3 regions of the Loigolactobacillus coryniformis subsp. coryniformis KCTC 3167 genome follow, and region 2 is predicted to be linked to each of the others. Evidence: predicted binding sites of a transcription regulator. Region 2 holds the regulator's gene; each other region holds the start of a gene.
What was found. Region 2 encodes Rex, which represses fermentation and respiration genes when NADH is low (regulators of the CRP and FNR family bind a similar motif). Its sites were predicted from a motif close to TTGTGAANTANTTCACAA; they were not measured.

Region 1 (3,288 bases), 1.3 Mb from region 2:
TTAGACAGTTCAATATTGACTGTCCGTCCGATATACCGTGGATCCACGGAGTATTTGCATTTGCGAAAGATAACCATTGATTCCTTCGACACGACACGGGTAATGTCTTCTTCGAAGAAGGGTTTAAGTAGGTCATCTGGTAGCTGGTGCAGGTACTCTTTTTCTTCGGCCAGCCACTTATCTTGTGGGATTTCGTTGGTAGCCTGTGAGACCTCATGATTAAGTTCATCGCAGAGATTGTCAACTAAGTTAATCAACTCAACCCCATCACAGAACTCATAATTGTAGGGGCGTAGACGTTCAACGGTGCGAGCTAATGCTTCAACTGAGCCTTTAGTTTGTGGTCTAAAAGCGCGACAAGCGATGGGTTTATAGCCTGCGTCCTGACTAAACTGACGAAAACGTTCATTGAAAACGGGGTGACCAAAGTTTGATTTTGAATGGTCAACGACTTGCTTCATGTTATCGAACCAGATCTCAGTTGGTACGCCGCCGGTGTGCCAAAAAGCGTCATCAAGGCAATTAAATAAAGTATCTTGGCTGCGTTCGAAAATCAAAGTCAAATATTTTAATTTTGAGTAAGGTAAGACATATAGAAAAATATTAAAATGATAGGGCTTATTTTCCTTGTTGTAAAGCGTCATCTCCTCTTTCCAATCAACTTGGGCTGAAAGACCAGCAGTGTGTTCAACTCGGATCGTTGCTTTGTGCGTTCGCGCTTTACGAATAGAGGCACAATAGGTTTTAACGATCGTATATTGACCCTGAAAACCTTTCTTCTGAATGAACTTAAAAATCGCCATGGCTGAACAGTTCAGTTCAAGTTTGGCCTTGATAACATCACGATAGGGATCAAGCAGGCTAGGGCGTTGCTTTTTCTGTTTCTGTGGCTTGGCGTCACCTTCCTTTACTTCTTGATAAGCTTTCTTGGCAGTGCGATAGTCAACGTCATATTGTCTGCTTAAAGCGGCATAATTGGGTTCGATATCATTATCCACGTAACGTTTCACTCCTTCTCTAATGTCGTGTCTCACATCATTAACCTCCCCGATTAAGATGTGATTAATGGTATCAAAAAATGTAGGAAAACCGACAATTTCTCACCGCCCTTTTCCTACATTTTATAACCGCCGTTTACAAGAGGCGCTTTCTAATAAATATTCATACAATAAGAACTACCTTAGTAATCTATTCCATAAAGTAGTTGGTAAAACCTTTAGCGAGGCACTAACAGAAGAACGACTGATTCATGCTCGAGAATCAATTCAGCACACAGCACGTCCAATCACAGTAATATGCCATGAAGTAGGCTTTTCAAACAAAAGTTTCTTTTATCATAAATACGCTGAAAAATTTGGGTGCACGCCTAAAGAAGACCGTCAACTAGGTAAACAGCAATTTTTAACCGCTAGTTTATAATTGAAATCTGTAAATATGCCTCTTTTAAAAATAATAAAGCCACTAATTCCCGCTGGCACTAGCTAGTTACTAGGTATTTCGTGTAATAGAATACTAAAAAAGTAGGAACAAATATTTACCACTTATTGAAAGCGCTTGATAAGGTTAAAATATGTGAAATAATAAACATTGTAAAAGCATTGTTTAAAGTCATTTTGATCAGTAAATTTTGATTTCAAAACTTTCCACTATCGTGGAGTAATAGGAGTGTTCATTTATGAAAATTAAAGCAGCAGTTGTTGCCGAACAAGGCGCAGACTTTAAATTAAAAGATGATATTGAACTAGCAGAAATGCAAGCTGATGATATCCAAGTCCACATGGTAGCCAGCGGTGTCTGTCATTCCGACGAAGCTTTGCGCAAAGGTGACGCCACGATCGCTTATCCCATTGTGCTAGGCCATGAAGGCGCTGGGATCGTGGAAAAAGTTGGATCGCACGTTCAAAACTTCAAACCTGGCGATCACGTTGTTTTATCTTTCTATGCTTGTGGTAATTGTGAAAACTGCCTCAAAGGGGTACCAACACAATGCTTGCATTACGCAGATAACAACTTATCTGGCGTTCGTCCAGATGGTACCGCTCACTTTACTGAAAATGGTGAACAGGTCGCTGATATGTTCGATCAATCATCATTCACCACAACAACCGTCGTGCGTGAACGTAACGCCGTCAAAGTTCCTGACGACTTAGACTTACGTAAATTAGGACCTTTAGGTTGTGGTTACGTCACTGGTAGTGGTACTGTCTTGAACACCTTACAACCACGTCCTGGTGACACAATTGCCGTCTTCGGGACCGGCGCTGTCGGTTTAGCTGCCATGATGGCGGGTAAGATCTCTGGCTGTATCAAAGTTATCGCCGTTGATATCGTGGACGAACGTTTAGCTTTAGCCAAAGAATTAGGTGCAACTGACACGATCAATAGTAAAAATGAAGATCCCGTAGCTGCGATCAAAGCCTTAACTAACGGCCGTGGTGTTAACTTTGCCGTTGATACTACTGGCGTTACCCAAGTTATGGAATCCTCGATCAAAGCTCTAGCGCAAGGTGGCGTTTCCGCTTGTATCGCCGTCACGGCTCACCACATTGATCTTGATACCTGGAATGACCTTTGTGTTGACGACAAATCAGTGATCGGCGTTAACATGGGTGATTCAATTCCACAAATTGATATTCCTCGCTTGATTGAATTCTACCGTCAAGGGATGTTTGATTTTGACAAGACTGAGAAATTTTATAGTTTTGATCAGATCAATGAAGCTAACGCTGACTCGATCAGTGGTAAGACGATCAAACCCGTATTGGTGATCGATCCTGAATACCAACCTGGGAAATAAACTTTTTAATATAAAAATGCTCAAGTTACCAATGGTATGTAACTTGAGCATTTTTATATTGACGCGCTTATTGATAGAATCCTTTAATCTTCGTTATCAAAGAGAGGATTTGAAGAAAAACAATATAGCAACAGCGTAAATAATAACGATTACTCAATTATCGTTCACATCAGTACTCTCATCTAATTTCATAGCAATCTTTAACCTCTTAACATAAGCCTGAATTATTCACCATAAGTTCTCCAAGTACAGTGTCACCCCGTTATCATGGGCGGTACTGTGTTTTTTATTTTTCACCTTTTTAGTGCAGAAAAAGAACCTCCGATTTGGTATAGTTGATTCACCACAAGTCAGCTATCCACCAAAAGAAAGAGGTCCTTCTCATGGCAACTTTACCGGAAAAACGAGTTAATTTCAATCCTAAATTACATATTTCGCACACTGGTGGTGAACTTTCCACTGATGCTGGGCTAGTGTTGGTCAAAGAATTA
Region 2 (3,288 bases):
AATCCGCCACGCATTTTAGGCAATGACGAAATATAATTTACAGTCAAAAACACCTAATTTTTTTACGATCAACGCAGTCACTACCGTCGCTTTCACACGATGATCAATTTTGTCAAAATTTTCAAGATAATAAACAAAAAGACCGTCATACCGGCGCTTCTAAGCACTGGTGACGGTCTACGCTTATAAAAATTGGGTAACTAGGGATCGAACCTAGAAATTACGGATTCAGAGTCCGTTGCGTTACCATTTCGCTATTACCCAATGATGTGAAATCTCATCAACGACTAATAGTTTACCGAAAAAACAGCTAGCTGTCAATTATAAATTTGATTTTTTATGCAATTAATGTGCCCAATTACGTTTTAACAAGATAATTGCGCTGCTGATCAACCCAATTCCAGCCAGACTCAATAAAAAGTTAATGTGTTCGCCAGTTGCTGGAAGTAAAGCGGCGAAAATAGAAGTTGGTTGTTTTTGTTTAGCCTTGTGCGCCACTTCAATCATGCTAGTTACTTGTGCCGTAATTGTAGATTCAGTTGGTGTCCTTACGCCTACTTTTGCTTTACTACTCTGTTTTGCCGTTACATCTTGAACAATCTTAAATGGGGTATCCTTTTTGTTTTCCTGCGCAGCGGTAATTGTTGCCGGCTTCTCTGGAGCTAATTCAGCGGATTCTAAATCGGCGAATAAATCAGCTTGCCCTATTTTTTTATCTGCCACTGTTTTCTTAGTATCAGAACTCGCTACTGATTGTGCAGCTACGGGTGCACTACTTTTAGCTGCTTCTTCGCTGATTGTTGCCATTGGTACTGTACTTTGTGCCACCGATTGGCTTTTTCTCTCCGGTAATGCTGTAGCTGAAGTTGCGGTCTCATTTCTAGTATCCGCAGCCGATTGCATAGCTGCGGGTGCTGCACTGCTAGCTGCAGAAGAAGCCGCTGACTCTTCTGGTTGCGGAACTAGCGTAGATTCATTAACCGTCCTAGTAGTTGTTGCTGGTGTCACTGGCAAAGTTGCATTATCCAATGCACCAGTAGCTGCTTTAGCTTCCGGTACTGCGGTATCCGTTGCTGGCGCTACCGCATTAGTCACCGGTGCCGCCAAATCTGCCATTAACGATTGCTGCGGTTCAGAAACAACTGCGGTACGATCTGGTGCTGTTGGCACCATTGCTGGTGTTATTGCTGCATTCGTTTGTGTGCCCCATAAGCCTAATCCTAGCAGTATACTACCACTAAGTAGCCAGCCTTGCAGCCCATGTTTTAAATATAGCATCTAAATCCCTCCAGATAGATGACTGTAAACCCATTCACTCTTATCCTATCATACTTTTTGTCTCCGCGCCGCAATGAAGTATAAAAAAGCACGTGATAGCCAAATGGCCTATCGCGCGCTTAATCAGTCGTTGAATTATCAGTATTTTCACTACCATAATGATCTAAGAAATAAATCAATGTTTGTAATTCATTAGCTAAATCAACATTTTGTACACGCACCGTCGTAGGGACCGAAATACGGATCGGGGTAAAGTTCATGATACCTTTAACGCCGGCCGTTACTAATTCGTCCGCCACTTTTTGTGCGTCCTCAATTGGTACTGTTAAAATAGCGACATCGATTTGCTGAATCTGCAGTTGTTCCTTCATCTCAGCCATTGGGTAGACAGGTACCCCACTTTGAATCGTATTGGCGATCTCTTCATTAATATCAAAAGCGGCACTGATACGCACACTATTGGTCTGACGGAAATTATAGTTCAACAAGGCATGACCTAAATTACCAACACCAATCAAAGCAACGTTAGTCAAACGGTCTTGATTCAACGTCTTTTTAAAAAAGTTTAACAAACTTTCAACATCGTAACCATAGCCACGTTTGCCTAGTGCACCAAAATATGAAAAATCACGACGAATCGTCGCCGAGTCAACTTGAACTGCTTCAGAAAGCTCTGTAGAAGAAACGCGCTGCTTGCCGGCATTAAATAAGATATTTAAGTAACGATAATAAATTGGCAACCGTTTTGCCGTTGCCTTAGGTATTTTTGCTTCAGCCATTCGCTCAACTCCAAACTATGTTTTTTTTACTTGTGAATTAATTTCTTAATAACACTTGTTATCATACTGTATTTACTTGTGAAAAGCAATTGATTGCTCACAACATATTTTGCACATGCAGTCCTGAAACTAGCAAGATATGGTAGACTAAAGAGTATCTAAAAATTACTCAATGACCGCTAAAAAAGAATTTGCGCAAAGCATCATTAATAATTGTAGTGATTTAACCAAGGAATAGTCAATTTACAGTTATTGTTCTACCATTTAAATAAGCGAATAATTCATTCAGAAAGAAGCGAACCTCGTGATATTATTACAAGCACAAAACGTTGCCCGGCGCTTCGGTGCAGAAGTTTTGTTTGAAAACGTACAATTAGAAGTTCAAAGTAACGCACGCGTTGCTTTAGTCGGGCGTAACGGCATCGGCAAATCAACCTTATTAAAAATTTTGATCGGCCAGAACCCACCTGACGAAGGCCAAGTAATTACCAGTAAAGGTGTTAGTATCGGATATTTATCACAAGATACTGGTCTGGATTCGGAGCACACGATTTTTGCAGAAATGTTGACCGTTTTCGCCGATTTACGTGAAATGGAACAGCAAATGCATCAATTAGAAGCTCAACTCGGTGACAAACAATTATTGACCGATGATGAAGCTTATCAACAAGCGCTTAAACGCTATGAACAACTGCAGCATACTTTTACCGAACGTAATGGTTATGGCTATGAAGCAGAAATCCGCAACGTTTTGCATGGATTCGGCTTCGATGCTGACTATTATGAACATCGCGTCAGTGACCTTTCCGGCGGACAGAAATCACGCTTAGCCTTAGCCAAACTTTTACTGGAAAAACACGATCTACTGATCTTAGATGAACCGACCAACCATTTGGATATTGATACATTAACCTGGCTCGAAGGGTATCTACAAGGCTATGCCGGTGCCCTACTGATCGTCTCCCATGATCAGTATTTCCTCGATAAAGTAGCCACTGAAGTGTATGATCTTAGCCAACATACAACGCGACATTATCACGGTAACTACACCCGTTATCGTGAACAAAAGGCTGCTAATTTAGCACAGGAATGGAAGGCATACGAAAAACAACAGGCGGAAATCGCTAAATTACAGGATTTCGTCGACAAAAATATTGTCCGTGCTTCCACCACTAAACGTGCGCAAAGCCGCCGGAAACAACTGGAAAAAATTCAGCGGCTGGAAAGACCA
Region 3 (3,288 bases), 1.3 Mb from region 2:
TCCTCTCTTTAATATTAAATGTGTTCTTATACGGTTTTCATTGATTATTTCATAAAAGATTAACGAAATATAGTTTACCATAAAGAAGCATCTATATTAAATGATTTGCTTAATAAGTGGCATTTATTTTCAGAAAACATGCTTACAATTAGCCGAATGGGGAGTTGTTACAACAATTATTGCTGAAAAAATAGGGTTCCTGAGTTAGATTTTCTTGTACTCAGGGCCCTATTTTGCTGTAACTTTAATAACTATTTTCCTGGTTGATATTCAGGATCAATCACCAGTACAGGCTTGATCGTCTTACCACTGATCGAGTCGGCGTTTGCTTCGTTGATTTGATCAAACTTGTAGAACTTCTCGGTCTTGTCAAAATCAAACATGCCTTGACGGTAAAATTCGATCAAGCGGGGAATATCGATTTGTGGAATTGAATCGCCCATGTTAACACCGATGACGGATTTGTCATCAACACAAAGATCATTCCAAGTGTCAACGTCAATGTGATGGGCGGTAACGGCGATACATGCGGAGACGCCACCTTGTGCTAAAGCCTTGATCGAAGATTCCATCACTTGAGTCACACCAGTAGTGTCAACGGCGAAGTTGACGCCATGGCCGTTAGTCAAGGCTTTGATAGCTGCGACAGGATCTTCAGTTTTACTATTGATCGTATCGGTAGCGCCTAGTTCTTTGGCCAAAGCTAAACGATCATCAACGATATCAACGGCGATGACTTTGGTACAACCAGAGATCTTACCAGCCATCATGGCGGCTAGGCCAACGGCGCCAGTACCGAAGACGGCGATGGTGTCACCAGGGCGTGGTTGTAAAGTATTCAAAACGGTGCCGCTACCAGTGACGTAGCCACAGCCCAAAGGACCTAATTTACGTAGGTCTAAATCATCAGGAACTTTGACGGCATTGCGTTCACGGACAACAGTAGTTGTGGTGAATGATGATTGGTCAAACATATCGGCTACTTTTTCGCCATTTTCAGTGAAGTGGGCGGTACCATCGGGACGAACGCCGGAAAGGTTGTTGGCGCCGTAGTGTAAACACTGTGTTGGCACCCCTTTGAGACAGTTTTCACAGTTGCCACAAGCATAGAATGACAGGACAACGTGATCGCCTGGTTTGAAGTTTTGAACGTGGGAACCAACTTTTTCCACGATACCAGAGCCTTCGTGGCCTAAAACAATTGGGTAAGCAATCGTGGCATCACCTTTACGTAAAGCTTCGTCAGAATGGCAGACACCAGTGGCAACCATGTGGACTTGGATATCGTCGTCTTGCATTTCGGCAAGTTCAATATCGTCTCTCAGTTTAAATTCGGCGCCTTGTTTATCAACAACTGCTGCTTTAATTTTCAATCTAAATCACTCCTTAATATTCGTGAATCGCTTTCATTGGTAATTATTTCACATATTTTTTTCTTTTGCAATTGCTTAAATGCAAATAAAAATAATTGATGAGAATATGATCGTCTATAAACGTTATTATGTATAAAGCTTCATGAAATAATTGCAAACTACAATAATTATTTAGTATCATATTTACATGTTGAATGATCAATGAGTCTATTTGTATGAAAACATGGTGTAGCAACAAATGATTTTCCATGTTCTATCAGCTATTCTCTGGAACATCTAATAAGTTTAATCTGTAAGTTGCTTAATCCAGGGATGTTAAGCTATATTCAAAAAATGCAACGTTAAGATTTACCTTTGTGAAGATACCGGCATTTAAGTTGAAATTCAATCTTATTTCCGATAAGGTTGCCGTAGAGAGAACCTCCTTTCTGTGAACTTGATAGTTACGTTTAAAGATTTAACTATAGCAGAATGGAGGTTCTTTTTGTGTCTGAAAAGAGGTGATTTAGAGTTTTTATAGGTCTTGGCTAGAAAAAAATTTCTAATTTGGAATATCTTTTAAGCGAGTTTAGGTGAGTTTTATATGACTCTCATAGCTGTTATTGAGGGCTAACAGAATGAGAAGCGGCTTTTACTCATTGTTTATATAAATCCCGAATTATTCATACGAGGTTTAATATCGGCATACCGCACAATTTTGGACCAATTCTCGTGCTGCTATGGTGTAGTCAAACCAAGATGTACTGTTTTTGCTAAAGGCTACCAAATTATGGGGCTGGATAAATTTTTGATCCTCAATTTTGAGCATACTTGCCCCTTGGCCGAACCGACTTTTTTTGATTTATTGCACCAGTTTAGCCCCACTGTAGCGCTTGGATTCGAGCTAACAGTTGATAAAACAAATCCTGATAGACGTGGTGGCGGCTTAATTTTAGATAAAGTTGCCGGCCGCTGGTCACCAGCTTACCCGCTACTTTAAACAGCCATAAGCGCAAGGTTGTAACCTGTAATCGCTGATGTTGTACAGGCAACAATTGGCGCATCAAGCTGACTAAATTATAAGCGAGGACACTGAGCATCATGCGGGCATAATTTGGTATAAATTGCGAGCTAGTCATTTTATCCAGGTAAAAGCCAGCCTTGGCTTCCTTGATATAATTTTCCATTTGGCCCCGTTGATGATAGGCTTGAAACGCATCTTCGGCGACAAAACTCGTTAAATTGGACACAAGGTATTCATGTTGAAATAACAATTCACCAGCTGGTCGAGTTGATTTAATATAGATCTGGCGCGGCTTAGGCCATGATCGGGCTTGATAAGACGCGCGATAATAATGGACCTCGGTCTCAGTCCAATTCTGCTCATCACTGATCTGAACAAAACGTTCAGCCAGTTGGTTCAGCCGCCGATTGGCTTTCAGGCGGATCAAGTAAAAAGTGTCGTTGGCTTCACAAGTTTCGTATAATTCTGGAGTCGCAAAGCCACTATCCCCGCGGACCAAGATATCAGCGTTCGGTTTGACTTGATGATAGTGCTGTAGTAGTGGTGTGATAAAGGGGGCAATATCCGTACTGGTATAAACATTACCTGGGCGCAATTGAGCCTTTAAACAGTGGCCCGTTTGCCCGTCAAAAGCGACCAGCGGATGGTAACCCGTGGTACCGTAATGCGCATTAAAGGCCGTTTTTTCCTGATGACCATGAGTATCGGCGTGAGTCGAGTCAATATCGAGGATCAGCTGTTGTTGCTTGGCGCCAGTCCACGCTTGGTCAAGCAATGCTTGATTCAACGTTTGTAATGAGGTGATGGTCTGCTCGTCACAGCGTTGCCAAAAACGGGATAATGACGGTTGTGAGGCCAATTGCGGTTGTGCCAATAGTAATTTAAATGTGGGGTCATTGCGCAAACTGGTGG

Region 1: a site for Rex is predicted at 1,571-1,588, ahead of LC20001_RS12120 (NAD(P)-dependent alcohol dehydrogenase). Genes of this name have one in related genera too.
Region 3: a site for Rex is predicted at 1,410-1,427, ahead of LC20001_RS12130 (NAD(P)-dependent alcohol dehydrogenase). Genes of this name have one in related genera too.

The regions. Positions count from the first base shown of each region.
Region 1 is NZ_CP017713.1:2,474,997-2,478,284, forward strand. It holds gene istA (IS21 family transposase) at 1-1,034, opposite strand, end outside; gene LC20001_RS12115 (helix-turn-helix transcriptional regulator) at 1,066-1,419, shown strand; gene LC20001_RS12120 (NAD(P)-dependent alcohol dehydrogenase) at 1,676-2,797, shown strand; gene LC20001_RS12125 (IS1380 family transposase) at 3,181-3,288, shown strand, end outside.
Region 2 is NZ_CP017713.1:1,153,061-1,156,348, reverse strand. It holds tRNA gene LC20001_RS05745 (tRNA-Gln) at 193-264, opposite strand; gene LC20001_RS05740 (LPXTG cell wall anchor domain-containing protein) at 346-1,278, opposite strand; gene LC20001_RS05735 (redox-sensing transcriptional repressor Rex) at 1,398-2,057, opposite strand; gene LC20001_RS05730 (ABC-F family ATP-binding cassette domain-containing protein) at 2,362-3,288, shown strand, end outside.
Region 3 is NZ_CP017713.1:2,478,427-2,481,714, reverse strand. It holds gene LC20001_RS12130 (NAD(P)-dependent alcohol dehydrogenase) at 252-1,373, opposite strand; gene LC20001_RS12125 (IS1380 family transposase) at 2,228-3,288, opposite strand, start outside.